One region of the Cobetia sp. 14N.309.X.WAT.E.A4 genome, then DNA from elsewhere that is predicted to be linked to it. Evidence: predicted binding sites of a transcription regulator. Region 1 holds the regulator's gene; the other holds the start of a gene.

Evidence for each region. Region 1 encodes PhoB, which activates phosphate uptake and scavenging genes when phosphate is short. Its sites were predicted from a motif close to TGTCATANNNNTGTCANA; they were not measured.
Region 2: the regulator PhoB is predicted to act here: its motif matches at 7,470-7,487, upstream of OW493_RS04315 (CYTH domain-containing protein).

What each region holds. Positions count from the first base shown of each region.
Region 1 is NZ_JAPNXT010000004.1:252,803-262,280, reverse strand. It holds gene OW493_RS08090 (chorismate lyase) at 1-237, shown strand, start outside; gene ubiA (4-hydroxybenzoate octaprenyltransferase) at 268-1,149, shown strand; gene phoB (phosphate regulon transcriptional regulator PhoB) at 1,377-2,066, shown strand; gene phoR (phosphate regulon sensor histidine kinase PhoR) at 2,074-3,369, shown strand; gene cysZ (sulfate transporter CysZ) at 3,475-4,203, opposite strand; gene phoU (phosphate signaling complex protein PhoU) at 4,390-5,115, opposite strand; gene pstB (phosphate ABC transporter ATP-binding protein PstB) at 5,372-6,217, opposite strand; gene pstA (phosphate ABC transporter permease PstA) at 6,214-8,013, opposite strand; gene OW493_RS08050 (ABC transporter permease subunit) at 8,010-9,478, opposite strand, start outside.
Region 2 is NZ_JAPNXT010000002.1:208,446-217,923, forward strand. It holds gene mnmC (FAD-dependent 5-carboxymethylaminomethyl-2-thiouridine(34) oxidoreductase MnmC) at 1-884, opposite strand, end outside; gene OW493_RS04285 (YciI family protein) at 1,028-1,327, opposite strand; gene OW493_RS04290 (septation protein A) at 1,327-1,908, opposite strand; gene OW493_RS04295 (PHP domain-containing protein) at 2,164-3,168, shown strand; gene OW493_RS04300 (L-threonylcarbamoyladenylate synthase) at 3,332-3,955, shown strand; gene OW493_RS04305 (5'-nucleotidase, lipoprotein e(P4) family) at 4,131-4,940, shown strand; gene OW493_RS04310 (ion transporter) at 5,045-6,091, opposite strand; gene OW493_RS04315 (CYTH domain-containing protein) at 6,245-7,258, opposite strand; gene OW493_RS04320 (TIGR00153 family protein) at 7,740-8,420, shown strand; gene OW493_RS04325 (inorganic phosphate transporter) at 8,462-9,478, shown strand, end outside.

The DNA of each region.
Region 1 (9,478 bases):
GGCCACCGTCTTTCGACGCTCGGCGAAGGCTCGCTGGGCCATTGGCTGTTCCGCCAGCCTGACCTGACCCGCAGCGCCATCGATGTCAGCCGGGCGCCACTGAGGCTTGCCAGCACGCAGCCGCTGGCACGCACCGCCAGCCTGTGGATGCGCCGCTCGATGTTCTCGCATGGTCGCTTCCGGGTACTGGTCCAGGAAGGTTTCACCCCTCGGTTCCAGCACGCCCTGGAACTCTGATTCCCCACTGCCGTTCGATCAGGAGTCCTGATGTCAGCGTCATCCGCTTCCCGCCCGTCCAAACTGGCCGATTACCTCGCCCTGACTCGTCTGGACCGCCCCATCGGCACCTGGCTGCTGATGTGGCCGACCCTCTGGGCCCTGTGGCTGGCGGCCGATGGGCTACCGGACCGCGATACGCTGCTGATCTTCGTGGCTGGTGTCTATCTGATGCGTGCCGCCGGCTGCGTGATCAACGACTACGCGGATCGCCACTGGGACAAGCATGTCGAACGCACCCGGGATCGCCCGCTGACCTCAGGACGCATCACGGAGCGCGAGGCGCTGACCCTGTTCGGTGTGCTGGTCGCGGCCGCCTTCGTGCTGGTGTGCTTCACCAACCTGACCACGGTGCTGCTGTCGATCGTCGCCGTGCTGCTGGCGGCCAGCTATCCGTTCATGAAGCGCTTCCATCATCTGCCGCAGGTGGTGCTGGGCGCCGCCTTCGGCTGGGCGATTCCGATGGCCTTCGCGGCGACGCTTGAGGAGGTGCCGACCTATGGCTGGTGGCTGTTCGCGGCCAACCTGATGTGGACGGTGGCCTACGACACCGCCTATGCGATGGTCGATCGCAATGACGATCTCAAGGTCGGCATCAAGTCCACCGCCGTGCTGTTCGGCCGCGCCGACACGCTGATGATCGGTCTGCTGCAGCTGGGCATGCTGGCGGTGTTGATCGGCATCGGCCTGCACCTGGCGCTGGGCATCTTCTACTGGCTGGGGCTGGCCGCGGCGGCCGTGACCTTCGTCTGGCAGCAGCGCCTGATTCGCGAGCGGGAGCGTGGCCCCTGCTTCCAGGCATTTCTCAACAACCACTGGTCCGGCCTGCTGATCTTCGCGGGCATCGCGCTGGCGACCTGGCCAGCTGCCTGACCCCTCTTTCCGGCCAACGGGCCCGAGTCCTCATCCGGTCTGCCAGCGACCTTCCTCGTGCGGCGAGGCGTGACATTCACACCTCGCGAGAGTTGAGGGACTCGCTGGCAAGCCGGGCGGCAAGCTGCCAAGCTGGCCATTGTCATCTCACTGTCATATAAGCAGGTTGTAATCGTCATCGACTTGTCATTCTGGCGCGTGCGCCGACTGCTGCATGGGATCTAGCGATGAGCTCCAAGACCGTACTGATTGTCGACGACGAATCCTCGATACGCGAGATGATCGCCGTCGCCCTGGAAATGGCGGATTACCGCGTGCTGGAGGCCGACAATGCCCAGGACGCCCACGCCATCGTCGTCGATGAAAAGCCCGATCTGCTGTTGCTGGACTGGATGATGCCCGGCACCAGCGGGCTGGAACTGGCGCGCCGCCTCAAGCGTGACGAGACCACGGCGGAGCTGCCGATCATCCTGCTCACCGCCAAGGGCGAGGAAGACAACAAGATCCAGGGGCTCGAGGCCGGGGCGGACGATTACATCACCAAGCCCTTCTCGCCACGCGAGCTGGTGGCACGCCTCAAGGCCGTGCTGCGCCGCACCACGCCCAAGGGCGTCGAGGAGTCGGTGGAAGTCGAGGGTCTGATGCTCGACCCCGCCAGCCACCGCGTGACCGCACACGGCAACTCCCTGGAGGTCGGCCCCACCGAATACCGCCTGCTGCAGTTCTTCATGACCCATCAGGAGCGCGCCTACACCCGCAGCCAGCTGCTGGATCAGGTCTGGGGCGGCAATGTCTATGTCGAGGAGCGCACCGTGGACGTGCACATTCGTCGTCTGCGCAAGGCGCTGGGCGAGGGGCATCAGCACTTGATCCAGACCGTCCGCGGTACCGGTTATCGCTTCAGCGCCCAGGCCTGAGACGCGGATGCGCTACTGGACGAACGAGCTATGGCGGCTGGGCTATCTGGCGGGCGGCTTCGGGCTGGTCGGCGGACTGCTCGGCCTGCTGGGCTGGGGCCTGGCGCTGGGGCTGGCGCTGTACCTGTTCGTCCATCTCAAGCACCTCAAGAGCCTCTACACCTGGCTGATCACCAACCCCCATGAAGAGCCGCCGCCCGGCGATGGCGTCTGGGGGGATCTGCTCGATCGTCTGTATCGCTACCAGAAGGGTCAGCGTCAGGCGCAGGAGCGACTGCGCAGTATCCTCAACCGCATCCAGGAATCCTCGGAAGCGATGCGCGATGGCCTGGTGATGCTCGACAACCACGGCGACATGGAGTGGTGGAACAGCGCTGCCGAGCAGTTGATCGGCCTCAAGGCCAGTCACGACCGCGGCCAGCACGTCACCAACTATCTGCGTGACCCCGTGTTCATCGATTACTTCAATCGGCTGGCCTATCGTGAGCCGCTGACCCTGCAATCGCCGCTCTCCGACAACCTGACCCTGCAGATCTCCATCACCCTGTTCGGTGACAACGAGCGCCTGGTGATGGTGCGTGATGTCACCCGCCTCTACCGTCTCGAGGAAATGCGCCGCGATTTCGTGGCCAATGTCTCCCATGAGCTGCGCACGCCGCTGACGGTACTGGCCGGCTACCTCGAGACCTATTCCGACTATGCCGATGACCTGCCCCCGCGCTGGCAGCGTGGCCTGGGACAGATGCAGAGTCAGACCGACCGCATGCAGCACCTCGTCGAGGATCTGCTGACCCTGTCGCGCCTGGAGACCGACGAGCTGTCGGGCGAAGGACGTCGCATCGACATGGCACAGCTGCTGACACGTATCCGGGAAGATGCCGAAGGCCTCTCGAAGGAGCGGCATGTCATCACGGTGGAGGTCGAGCCCGGACTGGCCCTGATGGGTGAGGAGCAGGAGCTGAGAAGCGCGATCTCGAATCTGGTCTTCAATGCGGTGCGTTACACGCCGGAAGACTGCCACATCACGCTGCGCTGCCAGAGCACCAGCGAGGGCGTGATGGTCGAGGTGGAGGATGACGGTGACGGCATTGATCCCGTGCATCTACCGCGCCTGACGGAGCGTTTCTATCGCATCGACAAGGGACGCAGCACCGCCACTGGTGGCACCGGGCTGGGACTGGCCATCGTCAAGCATGTGCTGATCCGCCATCAGGGCCGCCTGGAGATCGACAGCCTGCCCGGCGAGGGCGCACGCTTCCGTTGTCATTTCCCGGCGGAGCGTCGCTGCGCGACGACTGCCTGACGGTTGCAGCCCCACTGACACGAACGCCCCGCCGCGCCCTCTGCATGAGGTCACGGCGGGGCGTCGTGGTATCTGCGTTCGTCAACGCTCGCGATAAAGCCTGGCTCAGCGGCGCGGGGCAGGCAGCTGTCGGTAGTGGCTCTGCCACATCAGGACGGCACCCGCCACGGCCCCGGGAATGAACAGCAGGTTGGCCAAGGGCACCAGCGTCAGCACGAACACGGCACCACCGAAGGTCAGTGACGGCCACCAGCGCGCCTTGAGACGCTGCTTCATGTCACCGAAGCTGACCTGATGGTTGTCCATCGGATAGTCCAGATACTGGATCGCCATGCTCCAGGCTGAGAACAGCCCCCACAGCAGCGGTGAGAGCAGATTCAGGCCCGGAATGAAGCCGAGAATGAACAGCGCGATCATGCGGGGAATGAAGTAACCCAGTTTGGCCATCTCGCGCCCCAGCGAGTCGATCCCGATCTTCACCAGGCCACGCTCATCCTCGATCAGGGTGCCATCCAGACGATGCTCAACCTTCTCGGCCAGAATGCCGTAGAACGGCGCCGCGATCAGATTGGTCACCAGGCTGAAGGTGAAGAACACCGCCAGCAACAGACTCAGCACCAGCACCGGCCAGATCAACCAGCTCAGCCATTCCAGCCAGCTGGGCACCTTGAGCATCCAGTAATCGATCCAGCCCTCGAACTGGCTGAACAACAGCCACAGCGTGGCACTGTAGAGCACCAGGTTGATCGCCAGTGGTACGAACACGAAACGGCGTAGCCCGGGGGTATAGACCATGCGGGTCCCGCGGACCAGCGCCGATACGGCATCAATCATGCGACGTCCTCGTCATTTCGTGAAAGGCGGCTGCCCTCGGGCGGCCGGAGCCACACCCTAGCACTACCACCCGTCCCACGCAGCTGTCGGCGCATCGAATGGCAGACGCCCCGCACTCCGTCGGCGGGACAGAGGCGGGGCGTCATCGGCAGACAGGCGTCAGGCCCCGGGGAAGGGGCCTGCGCGTCAGGGCTTGTCGAGATCCTGCGGCTGGAGGTCATGGGTGTCGGTGTGACGCACGTCCACGCCCTTGACCAGGAAGATGACGTACTCGGCGAGGTTATCGGCGTGATCCCCGATACGCTCCAGCGCACGCAGAATCCACATCACGTTGAGCACCGGGGTGATCTGGCGCGCGTCTTCCATCATGAAGGTCATCAGCGAACGCATCGCGCTCTGGTATTCCAGGTCCACCGAGGCGTCCTCACGCAGGACCTTGAGCGCCAGATCCGTGTCGAAGCGGGCGAAGGCGGTCAGCGAGTCACGCACCATGCTGCGCACATGCTGACTGAGGTGACGAACCTCGACCATGCCACGCGGGCTCTGGCCGTTCTCGACCAGCGAGATGGCATTGCGCGCGATCTTGCTGGACTCGTCACCGATGCGCTCCAGATCGGAGGTGGCGCGAATCACGGCCAGCACCAGACGCAGATCGGAGGCCGCCGGCTGACGGCGCGCCAGCACGCGGGTGCACTCGTCGTCGATCTTCAGCTGCATGTCGTTGACGGCCTTGTCATTGTCACGCACGCGTGTCGCCGTCTCGCTGTCACCCTCCAGCAGGGCCGTGACGGCATCCTGCAGCTGCTTCTCCACCAGACCGCCCATGGCCAGCAGGTGTGTCTTCAGCGCATCCAGCTCGTGATTGAACTGCTGGGATATGTGCTTGCCGTGCGAATCGCTGGTGATATCCATTACCCTCTCCCGGGAAGTCATCCGCCGAGGCAGGCGGTCTCTGACATGTGGCATTGATGTAGATGCGCTGCAGCAGGGTCTGGCGCAGGCGGCTCCCTCCTAGCATGACGCCTCTTGATTGCAGTTATATTTCACTCGAGCGCCGGGACGCCAATCGAATCTCGCGCCGCGCTGACATATCGACGACGCGATGGCCCATCCGCCAACGTCCCGCGCGAGACACGTGTCAGCCACCTGCAGTGCCGCTTCGGTGATCTCACCCGAAACGGCCGGTGATGTAGTCCTCGGTCTGGCGACGACGCGGGTTGGTGAACAGCTGATCGGTCGGGGCATATTCCACCAGCTGCCCTTCATGCAGAAAGGCCGTGGCATCCGAGACACGTGCTGCCTGCTGCATGTTGTGGGTGACGATGACCAACGTCAGGCGTGAGCGCAGCGAGCGGATCAGCTCCTCGATCTTGAGCGTCGAGATCGGATCCAGCGCCGAGGCTGGCTCATCCAGCAGCAGGACTTCCGGCTCCACCGCCAGCGTGCGCGCGATCACCAGGCGCTGCTGCTGGCCACCGGAAAGCCCCAGCGCGCTGTCGAACAGCCGGTCCTTCACTTCCTCCCACAGCGCCGCGGCCCGCAGACAGGATTCGACCTTGTCATCCAGATGGCGCTTGTCATTCTCGCCGACCAGCCGCAGCCCGAAGGCCACGTTCTCGTAGACCGACATCGGAAAGGGGTTGGGCGTCTGGAACACCATGCCGACGCGCCGGCGCAGCATGGGGACATCCACGCCCCGGGCATGGATGTCCTCGCCTTCCAACCAGACCTTGCCGCTCAGGCGTGACTGCTCATCGAGATCGGTCATGCGATTGAAGGTGCGCAGCAGGCTCGACTTGCCACACCCCGAGGGGCCGATGAAAGCCGTCACGCGCTTGCGCGCGATGCGCAGGCTGATGTCGTCAAGCGCACGCCGCCGGTGGCGCTCCTTGCCCACCTGCGCCTGATAATCGAGGCACAGGTGGCGGGTTTCCAGGCACGTGTCCTGCGGATTGACGACCTCGGGGTGCTGCGAGCTCGACTGGACGCTCTCACGTGCAGAGTCACGCTTCATTCGGTGGCTCCCTTGTAACGTTGTGCCAGCATGTGACGCAGGCGAATGGCACTCAGATTGAGGCACAGGATCACGACCACCAGCACCAGCGCGGTCGCGTAGACCAGCGGGCGACTGCTGAAGGCATCGCTGCTCTGGAAGGCCAGATCATAGACCTGATGGCCGAGGTGCATGAACTTGCGATCCAGATGCAGCCACGGGAAGCTGTCATCCAGCGGCAGGTCCGGCGCCAGCTTGACCACGCCGACCAGCATCAAGGGCGCGACCTCGCCTGCCGCACGCGCCACCGCCAGAATCAGCCCGGTCATCAAGGCCGGAGATGCCGCGGGTATCACCACGCGCCTGAGGGTCTCGAAGCGCGTGGCACCCAGTGCCAGCGCGCCTTCGCGCAGGCGATGCGGCACCCGCGCCAGCCCCTCCTCCGTGGCCACGATCACCACCGGCAGCGTCAGCAGCGCCAGCGTCAGCGATGCCCACAGCAATCCGCCGGTGCCGAAGGTGGGGGTCGGCAGACGCTCGGAAAAGAACAGTTCATCCAGGCCGGCCCCCAGCCCGTAGACGAAGAACCCCAGCCCGAAGACCCCATAGACGATGGAAGGCACGCCGGCGAGATTGCGCAGCGCGATGCGAGTCAATCGCGTGAGACGCCCCTGATGTGCGACCTCGTGCAGATAGAGGGCCGCCATCACGCCGAAGGGCATCACCAGAATCGCCATCAGCACCACCATCAGCACGGTACCGAAGATGGCGGGCCAGATGCCGCCACTGCCTTCATTGGGCGAGCCGGAGACGAAGTCGCGAAAGCGCTCCAGCGTCAGCAACAGTCGTCCGCCAAAGCCCATGGCATTCGGCTGCCAGACATGACGGATGTCATTCAGCGCGATGCGCCCCTCATGACCGCCATTGCCCCCGAGCAGCAGCTGGCCGGCGTCCAGGGCTCCCCGGAGGGCCAGCAGTTGCCCCTCACGGGTGATCAGTGCCTCGCGTGTCGTCTCGAGCTCCGCGATCAAGGAGGCATCCGCCTCGTCCTGCGTCGTGACAGGCCCTTGTCGAGCGGACAGTTGCTGCTGCAAGGCCAGCAGGCGCGCACTCAAGGCCTCGCTGTCAGCGCGCAGTGCCGCCAGCTGACGGCGCTGCCCCTCAAGCGCCGCCAACCGCGCATGCAGTGCCTCGGCATTCTGGTGCAGTGAAGGAGTCGGTGCCCCCGGGACCGCACTGTCGGAAGAGAGCTGCGGAGAATGATCCAGCTCACCGGTGAGCGGATCACTCAGCGCTCTGGCCATGCCATACAGCACTCGCCCGTCGCGCATTTCCAGCATCAGTGCCTGGCGAGGAAAGCGGATATTCTCCATCAGGGTATCCGGCAGCCACTGCCAGCTCGCCGAGGCCCCATCCTGAGAGGAGGTCTGCAGCAGCCACCAGCGCTGCGACTGTCGCTCACGTTGCTGATCACCGGTGTCCGCTGCCGAGGGACGCAGCTCCTCATGCATCAATTCGCCCAGCAGGTGACGGTTGTCCGCCGCCGGCTCGCCACGGGTGGTCTTGAGCGCCGTGACGCTCTGCCCCGGCTGGGTGGTGAGTTCGACCTCGACCAGCCGTGAGGGCCAGAAGTGACTGAGCGAGCCCACCACTAGCAGGCTGATCAGCCCCAGCACCAGTACCAGCGAGACACTGACCGCCATGGCATTCAGCCAGCCCCAGGGGCCACCATCACGCCAGTAACGTGCCAGACGCGCCGTCACAGGCTCACGAGGTCTGAGCAACGAGGACGGCGGTACCGCATCAGGACGACTCATCCCCAGCCTCCACGTTGCGGCGGCATGAAGCGCAGGCGCAGCACTTCCGCCAGCGTATTGACCACGAAGGTGAAGAGGAACAAGGCCAGCGCGGCAAGGAACAGCAGGCGGTAATGGCTGCTGCCGACCTCGGCTTCCGGCAACTCGATCGCCAGGGTCGCCGCCAGTGAGCGCACTCCCTCGAACAGGCTGGCATCCACCAGCGGCGTGTTGCCGGCGACCATCAACACGATCATCGTCTCGCCCACGGCGCGCCCCATGCCGATCATCATCGCGGAGAACAGCCCGACGGCGGCAGCCGGCAGGATCACGCGGCGCAGACTCTGCCAGGGCGTCGCCCCCAGTGCCGCGGACCCCGCCGCCAGTCCGCGAGGGACTGAGGACAGCGCATCCTCACTGAGCGTGAAGAGTGTCGGCATCACCGCCAGCCCCAGCGCCATACCGGTCACCAGGGTATTGCGCTGGGCGTAATCGATGCCGTGATGGGCAAACAGCCATTGACGGATGTCGCCCTCGAACCACCAGGCTTCCAGTTGATGAGCCAGCGTCACATCCAGCCACAGCAGCAGCATCAGCAGCGGCAACAGCCCGAAGGCGGCCATGTTTTCCGGCATCAGGCTGCGCAGTGCGCGCGGCGACAGGGTCCACACGAAACCGGCCACCATGGTGCCCAGCGGAATCAGTACCAGCCCCAGCAGCACGGCCATCAATTCACGCTCGACGAAGGGCGCGACCACCAGCGCCGCGATGAAGCCGATCACCACCGTGGGCAAGGCCTCCATCATCTCCAGCATCGGCTTGATGCGCGCCCGCTGGCGCGGGGCCATGAAACAGGCCACATGGATGGCACAGCCCAGTCCCAACGGCACGGCAAACAGCAGGCCGACCAGCGCGACCTTGAGCGTCCCCCACATGATGGGTACCAGCGACAGGCGGGGTTCATGGGCACCGGTGCTCTCCAGCTGCCAGATCCAGGCCGGTGCGTCACGCCCCTCATACCAGACCTTGCCGAAGATCGCGCCAAGCCCCACGACCTGATGCGGATCACGGATCTCGAGACCCGCATAGGCCTGTTCAAGAGCCCCCAGACCACCTGCCACGGACGTTGGCCGTGCCAGCAGACGACGATCCTCCTGCTGGAAGCTCAACTCGACTCCTGCCGCCACCTGTGCGGGTGACAGCCAGTCCACCAGCTGCCGACGACGCTCGGCCGTGGCGAGATACAGCCCGAGCCGGCCATCCGCGTCGAGTGCCGCGAAGCCCAACCCATGATGTGCCGCGGCGATGGTTCTCACCGGGGCCGACAGGCCACTGTCGAAGTCTCCCGCCTTGATCAGCGGGCTGGCATGCGCGGGCAGCAGGTAATGACTCAGTCCACCGCCGGCATCCCCCAGGATCAGGCTCTTGCCGCCGCGCAGGACACTCAGGGCGGTGATCGGCTGGGCAGCATGCTCCTGCCGGCCCA
Region 2 (9,478 bases), on a different contig from region 1:
AGCTCGCCGCAGATCATCTCGCGCTTCATGCCATGGCCGGGCACCTTGCGCCAGGCGAAGCCTGCCGCCCGCAGGCCGCGCCGCACGAAGCCCGCGGCGGTGAAGGTGGCGAAGGTCGCCTCGGGATGCGAGATGCCGGCCATGGCCGCGAACAGCGCCGGTGACCACATTTCCGGATTCTTCGACGGCGAGAAGCCATCGAGGAACCAGGCATCCACGCCTCCTTCGAGGCGTGACAGGCGCTCGACGGCATCGCCGAAGTGCAGATCCAGCGTGATGCGCTCATCCAGCCACAGACGATGCACGCCGAGTACCGCAGCCGGCCATTGTGCCACCAGCGGTTTCGCCAATGAGGCGAGATCCGGCCAGGCGGACAGCGCGCGTTCGAGATCCGCGGCACGCATCGGATGCTTTTCCACCGAGACGACATGCAGGCGTGCCTCGGCGGGTGCCGTGGCCAGAAAGCGCTGGGCGGCGCACAGGATGTTGAGGCCGGTGCCGAAGCCGGTCTCGCCGATCACGAAGGGGCGCGCTTCCCGCCAGTCACGGAAGCGCTCGCTCAGCCGGTTGCTGTCGAGGAAGACGTGTACGGTCTCGGCGCGGCCATCGTGGATCGAGAAGTACACATCCCCGTAATCCATGGCCTGTGGGGCCGCGTCATCCCATTCAAGGCGTGCCTCTTCCAGCGCGGCCAGCGGTGCCAGCGGGACCTCCGGCACCACGCCGGGGGCCGTGACAGGGTCGATCGCGCTCGGTGGCGTCGTCGCAGGCTTGCGTGTCATGGCGTTCGGCCTGCCCTTCGGCGCCGCGTCGGACACTGACGATGCGGACGGCTCAGGCGTGGCGGAAGCGGGCTGGCGGGGGGAGGAGGGACGATCGTTCACGGGCATTCCTGGCAGGAGGTCGAGCGGGAGAGCAGGGCATCAGGGCAGTGGCCGGGCAACGTCTCCAACGCAGACGACGGACAGCCAGGCTGTCCGTCGTCAGGGGGCGAAGCCGCCGGTCACCGGCCGAGCGGCAGTCAGGACTAGGGCAGTGTCTGCTTGAACGGCTTCACTTCGGCGCTTGCATAGACACCGGCGATGACGAAGGGATCGGCATCGGCCCACTTCTGGGCCTCTTCGAGGGAATCGAACTCGGCGATGATGACGCTGCCGCTGAAGCCGGCGTCTCCCGGTGCTTCGCTGTCGATGGCCGGGTTGGGGCCGGCGATGACCAGACGGCCTGCGGCATTCAGGGCCTCAAGACGTGCCAGATGTGGCGGTCGTGCTGCCATGCGCGCTTCGAGACTACCTTCGACATCCTGACAGACAATGGAATACAGCATCACGAATCATCCTTATGTGAAGAGGTGGAAGAGGAAGACCCTTCCTGAGGGGCCTGCACCATGTGACGGGACAGATAGACGCCCTGAACGATGACGAACAGCAGTGTCAGGCCAAGCATGCCGAACAGCTTGAAATCGACCCAGATGTCTTCCGAATAGTGGCTGAAGACATAGATGTTGAGGCCGCCCATGGCGAGGAAGAATACCACCCACGCCAGGTTGAGGCGGTGCCAGATGGCACGCGGCAGCTGGATCGCCTTCTCCATCATGCGCTCCACCAGCGGCTTGCCGCCGAACAGCGGCGAGAGCAGGAAGGCGACGGCAAACAGCCAGTTGACCACGGTCGGCTTCCACTGGATGAAGGCGCTGTTGCCGAACAGCACGGTCGCGCCACCCAGCACGACGACCAGCGCCAGCGTGACCAGCTGCATCTTCTCGACGCGCTTGTGACGCCAGTAGATGTAGAGCACCTGGGCGAGGGTGGCAGGGATCAGTACGGCCGTGGCCATGATCATGTCGCCAGTCGTCTTGTAGACGGCGAAGAAAATCACGATCGGCAGAAAGTCGAGCAACATCTTCATGAGAAACACACACTCCTGGACACGACGGCGGTGCCGTCGGGAAGGCAAGGGCTTGTGCGAGTGGTATCCTTTGGCAACCAGCGGCGCACCCTTGCCTGCATGCGTTCATTCTGCCGCCATTGCTGCCTGCTGACAAAGCCCATGTGGCTTCCAGACATATACGGCAGTCAACACTGCCCCTGACGTCCTTGCCGAGGGCTTGCCAGCATGATCGGCAACTCTAGGCTCTGGACGTTCATCCCGAGAGGTTTTCCCGTGTCCGACGTCCTGTCCGACCATCCGCCGACATCCGAGTCGCCCGCTCACCAGCCATCATCGCCACCGCCTGCCCGTCCGGTCCCCCGCGCGCTGCCCCAGCGTTTCGAGACGGACATCGAGGTGCCGGACATCGACCTGCACATGCACTCGACCGCCTCCGATGGCGGCATGGCACCGGCAGAGCTGGTCGCGCTGGTCGCGCGGCGCGGCGTCTCGCGCATGTCACTGACCGATCACGACAGCATGGAAGGCATCTTCGAGGCTCAGCAGGCGGCGAGCGCCCATGGCGTCACCCTGCTGCCGGGCTGCGAGCTGTCCGTGCGCTGGCGCAATCAGACCATCCACCTGGTGGCGCTGATGCCCGAGGGCGCCGGAGACGCGTTGAGCGCCGGCCTCAGGCAGCAACATGATGCACGTGAGCGGCGCAGTCACGAGATCGCCGCGCGCATGGAGAAGCTGGGACTGAGTGATGCCATGCAGCGTGCCCGTGAGCAGGCCACGCTCAGCGGGTCGGGAGACCGCCCCCTGTCGCGGCCGGACTTCGCGCGCGCGCTGGTGGAGGCGGGACTGGCCCGTGATCTTCAGGATGCCTTCAAGCGTCACCTGGGCTCCGGCCAGAAGGGCGACGTCAAGGCACACTGGCCCGAGATGGAAGAGGCGGTGGGATGGATACGTGCTGATGGCGGTGTCGCGGTGATGGCGCACCCGATGCGCTACAAGCTGACCCGCACCAAGCGCGGTGAGCTGCTGCGGGACTTCATCTGTGCCGGCGGTGAGGCCGCCGAGCTGGTCAGCGGCTTCCAGAACATCGACCGTGCGCGTGACCTGGCGCGTCAGCTGGATGAACTGGGCCTCTATGCTTCCGTCGGCAGTGATTTCCACTTCCCCGGGGGGCCGCTGGCACCCGGCAGCATGAGTCCGCCACCGCGCACCAGGGTGCCGCCCGTCTGGTGTCATCCGCGCCTCGCACCCTTTTTTGCGGCCGCCACCGCCACCATGTGATAGAGATGGCTGGACCGGCCTGGCTGACGTGTCGCGTCTTGTCAGGCCGGTCTTGTCGAGAGTTCGCCGAGAATTTGCCGAGAGTTCGCCGAGAATTTGTCGAGAGTTCGCCGAGATCAGTGCGCCAGTGTCCGGCGCACTGTGCTGACGCAAGGAGCGCCGCATGGGACAGTTTTTCCAGATACACCCTGAAAACCCGCAGAAACGTCTTATTGATCAAGCGGTTGCCATCATTCGGCAGGGGGGCGTGATCGCCTACCCGACCGATTCCGGCTATGCACTGGGTTGCCACCTGGGCGAGAAGAAAGCCATCGAGCGCATCAAGCGTCTGCGTGAACTCGATGACAAGCACAACTTCACCCTGATGTGCTCGGATCTGTCGGAAATCGGCACCTACGCCAAGGTGGACAATGCCGTCTTCCGGCTGCTCAAGAGCCACACGCCCGGAGCCTTCACCTTCATCCTCCACGCGACCACCGAAGTGCCACGCCTGCTGTTGCATCCCAAGCGTCGCTCCATCGGCGTGCGCGTGCCGGACCATGCCATCACGCATGCCCTGCTGGAGGCACATCACGAGCCGCTGATGAGCGTGACGCTGATTCCGCCGGGCGAGGAGCTGCCGATGACGGACCCGGAAGAGATCCGTCAGCGCTTCGGGCATGCGCTGGATCTGATCATCGATGGTGGGGCCTGCCGCCTGGAGGCCACCAGCGTGGTGGACCTGCGCGACCTGCCGCCCGTCATCGTGCGTGAAGGACGAGGCGACATCTCGAACTTCGTCGAGTGAGGCACGCCGCATGACGCGCGTGGCGAGATGCTCATGACGAGTTGCTCATGACGACGAGAAGCGGATGGTGACATGGCAGGCGAGGTCGTTGAACAGGAATTCAATAACGCTGAGTGTTAATATTCTGCCGTCTTGATAACTCAACGACATACCTATCATGCACAGAGGATCATCGATGCCGATCACGTCTTCATCTCAAGCGCGTGTCTCGTTGCTGGCGAGAGCCACCAGGGTCGCGACACTGGCAGGAATCATGGGCCTGGGAGTCGCTCCCGTCAGTCCGGCGGCCGAGACACCCGAGGCAGCGCAGTGTCCGCCGGCAGCATATGCCATGGCACTGCGCTATCAGCAGCAATCGGCGGAAGTCGCGGCCCTGCAGCGTCAGAGCTATGCGCTGGCGACACGTCAGCTGGAGACACTGCTGGCATCTCGTGATGACGAGAAACCTGCCGCGATCATGACCGACCTTGATGAAACCGTGATCGACAACTCCGCGCTGCTGGTGCGTGACCTGAAGGCCTGTCATGACTTCACGGGCTGGGACACCTGGAAGGCGTGGGAACGAGAGGGCAAGCCGACCCTGATTCCGGGTGCCAGGGAGTTCCTCGAACTTGCCGCATCGCGTGGCGTGGCGATCTACTACGTGTCGGATCGCTACGAGGAGAACAAGGACGCCACGGTCACCACGCTGAAAGCCCTGGGTCTGCCCGGTGTCGATGACGCCCATGTGCGCCTGCTGGGGCCGAGCAAGTCGGTGCGTCGTCAGGCGATCGCGAAGGATCACGACATCGTGATGCAGCTGGGCGACAGCCTGCATGATTTCGCGGATGACTTCTCCGACAAGACGCCCGAGCAGCAGAAGGCGCTCGTCGCGGAGCAGGCGCAGCATTTCGGCAAGGATTGGATCATGTTGCCGAATGCCTCCTACGGCAGCTGGAGTGAGGCCACGCTGACCGCCTGGGACAAGCCCTTCTCTGACCGCTAGCCCTTGCCGGCTTCCGGCTGAATGACAACGCCCCCGGACCTTGCGGTCTCGGGGGCGTTGTCATTTCCGAGGCGTTGTCGTGTGCCGAGTGACACTCGGCCTCGTCAGCTGCGATCGCGGTCGGGGGAGTCGTCGCCTGGGGAGGCGGTTTCCTCCTTCGCTGGCGGCTCGGCGTCGGGCTCAGGTCCAGGTTCGGGTTCTGGGTCTGTCTCAGTCTCAGTCTCAGGCTCTGGCTCGCGTGGGTCACGCGTGTCTTCATCCAGCCAGGTGCCGCAGAACTTGCAGTACTTGGCATTGCGATCATGGCCCTCACGGCCACAGCCGGGGCAGGCTTCATCGCTGGTCTGCTGCATGCGCAGGCCGTTGAGCACCTCGGCCGAGAACACGCCGGTGGGCACGGCGAGAATCGAATAGCCCAGTATCATCATCATCGCCGAGATGAACTGGCCCAAGGGCGTGATGGGGGCGATATCGCCGTAGCCCACCGTGGTCAGCGTCACCACCGCCCAGTAGAGCGCCTTGGGGATGGAGGTGAAGCCGGCTTCCGGGGGTTCGATCAGATAGATCAGGGCGCCGAACACCGTGATGATGCTGAGTACGGTGATGAAGAACAGCAGGATCTTGCGACGACTGCGCGCGAGAGCCTCGACCAGCATGCGACCTTCGCCGACGAAGGCCATCAGGCGCAGCACGCGGAACAGCCGCAGCACACGCAGCACGCGCACCACCAGCAGTGCCTGCGCCCCCGGAATCAGCAGCGAGAGCCAGGTCGGGGCGATCGACAGCAGGTCGAGCACGCCGTAGAAGCCCTTCGCCCAGGTGCCGGGGTGTTTGAGGCAATAGAGGCGTACTGCGTATTCCAGCGTGAACAGCAGGGTGAAGGTCCATTCCAGGATACGGAACAGCTCCCCATGGCGGGCATTCAGCGACGGCACGCTATCGAGCATCACCACGGCGACGCTGGCGAGAATCATCGCGACCAGCGCGATATCGAAGGCCTTGGCCGCCTTGGTGTCGGACTCGAAGATCCAGTGGAACAGCCGGGCACGCAGCCTGCCGCTGGCCGGCTCGAAATCGCTGGAGCGAGGGGGGGCGGTGGCGGATTGTGATGTACTGCCGTATTCGTTGGCCGGCCCTTGGCGTTCAGGCATGCGGGCTTCCTTGACTGGCGTCGCAGCGCCGGGGCGGGCTGCGACGCGATGGTGGGGGCAGGGCAGGTGAGGGCGCGATGGCCAGGCGCTCAGCGAGCGATTTCACCGGGGTCTCTCAATGAGCTGTCTCACCGAGCATTCTAATGAGCTGTCTCACTGGCCTCGGCTGCGCAATGCCGCCAGCAGCGACAGGCTGTGCTGACCGAAGACCGCTGTCATCCAGCTGTCTGGCGTGCCCTGCTCACGGGATTCGCTCAGCGCCTCCGTCAGCGCCACCGCATGGACATGACCGGGATGCTGACTGGCGGCCAGGCGCGAGGCCAGGGCCGAGAAGGCGGCCAGGGCGTGATCGTGCCAGCGCATGTCATCTTGCTGCTGGCGGTCGGCATGTGCATCCAGGGCATCGATGGCCGCGGCGAGCAGGGCATTCGTGTCGGTGGTATCCAGCGTCTTCTCGTGCCATTCGCCATCTCTGAGTGCGGCACCGCGGCGTGCCTTGCTGGCATCTGCCGGGCGCAGGGCCAGTCGGCTGGCCAGGGATTCCGCCAGCGTCCACAGCACCCCTTCGCGCTGCTCGGCGCTCAGGTCGTCACCGCCAGTGAGTTCCAGTTCGATCTCGCGGATGTGCGTCTCCCGACCTGCTGCCTTCACGTGGCCGAGATCCAGCGCCATCTCGACGCCGACACCCGCTGTCTGGCCATCCTGCGTCACCGTCACCGTCAGCTCCAGCTGCCAGGCATGACGTTCGAAATCCGTGCTGAAGGTAGGGGCGAGGGCGCCGAGCAGGTGCTCACGCGGACCTTCCTCAAGCGCCTGCAGAGGGGGAAGGCCGCGCAGGCCATCGAGATCGAGGCCTGTCTGGCCGTCGGGCAGCGCCCATTCCCACTCGCCCCGCGAATGCAGGCCGCCATGGCTTTCGCCACTGGTCTTGAGGGTCTGGCGCAAGGGGCCCGGACTGTCGGCATCCTCTCCACTGCGGCGCAGGCGCAATGCCATCTTGGCGCGTTCCAGCGCATGCTCAGGCGTGTCGAAATAGGTATTGGCCAGCCAGCGACGACGGGGCGTGGTGCCAGCCAGTTCCGCGATGTCCGCAAGACGTTCCAGAATCGCCGTGCGTCCGAGGCCGCTGTGGGTCAGCGCCAGCTTGAGTTCGATTTCCTGCGCCATGACGACGGCACTCCCTGTACGAGAAGATGAAAAATGAAGATGGCCGGGCATGGATGATGACAGCGATACGAGGACGCTGGCGGCCTGTCCGAGATCCCGGGACAGGCAGCCCCCGGCGGCTTCATGCTCGCGCCTGTCCCTTGCCAAGGCAAGCGCAGAGCGTGTCGCCAGCCTTCCCACGGCAGGTGATCCGTCAGCAGAATCACAGTGATATGACAGTATCGTGACATTTGTGTGACATGAATTGCCTGCCGCCAACTCCTTGGTTATATTATGAACAATGTAATCAGTCAGCGACCCCGCGTCCTGTCGCTACATGACAATCTCTCCTCTGGAATCCTTCGAGTTCCCCCCCGACTGCCGCTGATGTTGCGTGAAGTACAACAGCATGGCGGTATCGTGTCGTTACGATGAAAGTTATGTGATCGTCACAAAGGCTTTGCTACACTCCGCGCGTCAATCCTTAACGCCGACGGCCACTATGGTAACGACCAACCCTTTCTCTTCGATGTTCGGGCGCTCGCCTTTCAAGGCGCTGCACACCCACATCATCAAGACAGACGACTGTGCCCAGCACTTGCTGACCTTCTTCGACGCCTGCGAACAGGGTGATTGGGATCAGGCGGCCAGCATTCGTCAGACCATCAGCAAGCTGGAGCGTGAAGCGGACGAACTGAAGACGCAGCTGCGTCTCAATCTGCCCAATTCGCTGTTCCTGCCGGTATCCCGTTCCGACCTTCTCGAGCTGATCCATGTCCAGGATTCCATCGCGAACGTCACCAAGGATATCGCCGGCATCATGCTGGGTCGCCACATGCAGATACCCACCGCGCTGGTGCCCGCCATGCGTGAGTATCTGAAGACTGCGGTCGAATCGGTCTGCCAGGCGCGCCGTGCGCTGGGCGAGCTGGAAGATCTTGTCGAGTCCGGCTTCGGGCGCAACATGAGCGAGCTGGTCGACAAGCTGATCAATGAGCTGCATGAGCTCGAGAAGCAGTCCGACGAACAGCAGATCGCGATTCGCCAGACCCTGTTCTCGCTGGAAGCCGCTCTGCCACCGGTCGACGTGATCTTCCTCTACAAGATTATCGACTGGGTCGGCGATGTTGCCGATCAAGCTGAAAAGGTCGGTACCCGACTGCAGATCCTGATGGCGCGCTAAGCGCTGTCAGGACGTCCTGCCATCTGCTCAAGAGTTCCCTAATGTCCATCATTGCTCAATACGGCGATGTGCTCGTCATCCTTGCCTGCGTATTCGGTTTCTTCATGGCGTGGGGTGTAGGCGCGAACGATGTCGCCAATGCCATGGGTACCTCGGTTGGTTCCAAGGCCATTACCATCAAGCAGGCGATCGTCATCGCCGTGATCTTCGAATTCCTCGGTGCCTGGCTGGCTGGTGGTGAAGTCACCGATACCATCCGCAAGGGCATCATCGACCCGTCACTGCTGATCCAGAATCCGCAGTTCCTGGTCTACGGCATGCTGGCATCACTGCTGGCCGCCGGTATCTGGCTGCTGATCGCGTCCATGAAGGGCTGGCCGGTCTCCACGACCCACTCCATCGTCGGTGCCATCGTCGGCTTCGCGGCGGCGGGTCTAGGCGTGGATGCGGTCGAGTGGCCCAAGGTCGGTCAGATCGCGGCCTCCTGGCTGGTCTCGCCGCTGCTGGCGGGCTCCATCGCCTTCGTGCTGTTCAAGTCCGTGCAGACGCTGATCTTCGACAATGAAGACCCGTTCGCGGCCGCCAAGCGCTATGTCCCGATGTACATGTTCCTGGTCGGCTTCATCATCTCGATGGTGACCATGGTCAAGGGCCTCAAGCATGTCGGGCTGCACCTGAGCTTCGAGTCCAGCCTGCTGCTGGCCGTCGTCATCGGTGCCATCGTGATGGGGATCGGCGTGCTGATGGAGCGCAAGGTCGCGCGTTCTCGCCTCAAGGAGAAGAATCGCGCCACCGGTGATGATTTCGACTTCAGCGGCGTCGAGAAGGTCTTCGGCCTGCTGATGATGTTCACCGCCTGTGCCATGGCCTTCGCCCACGGCTCCAACGACGTGGCCAACGCGGTCGGTCCGCTGGCAGCCATCATCAGTGTCGTCGATTCCGCCGGTCAGATCGGCGCCAAGGCCAGCATGCCCTGGTGGGTGCTGGTGCTGGGTGGCGGCGGTATCGTCGTCGGCCTGGTCACCTATGGTCGCCGCGTCATCGCCACCGTCGGTACC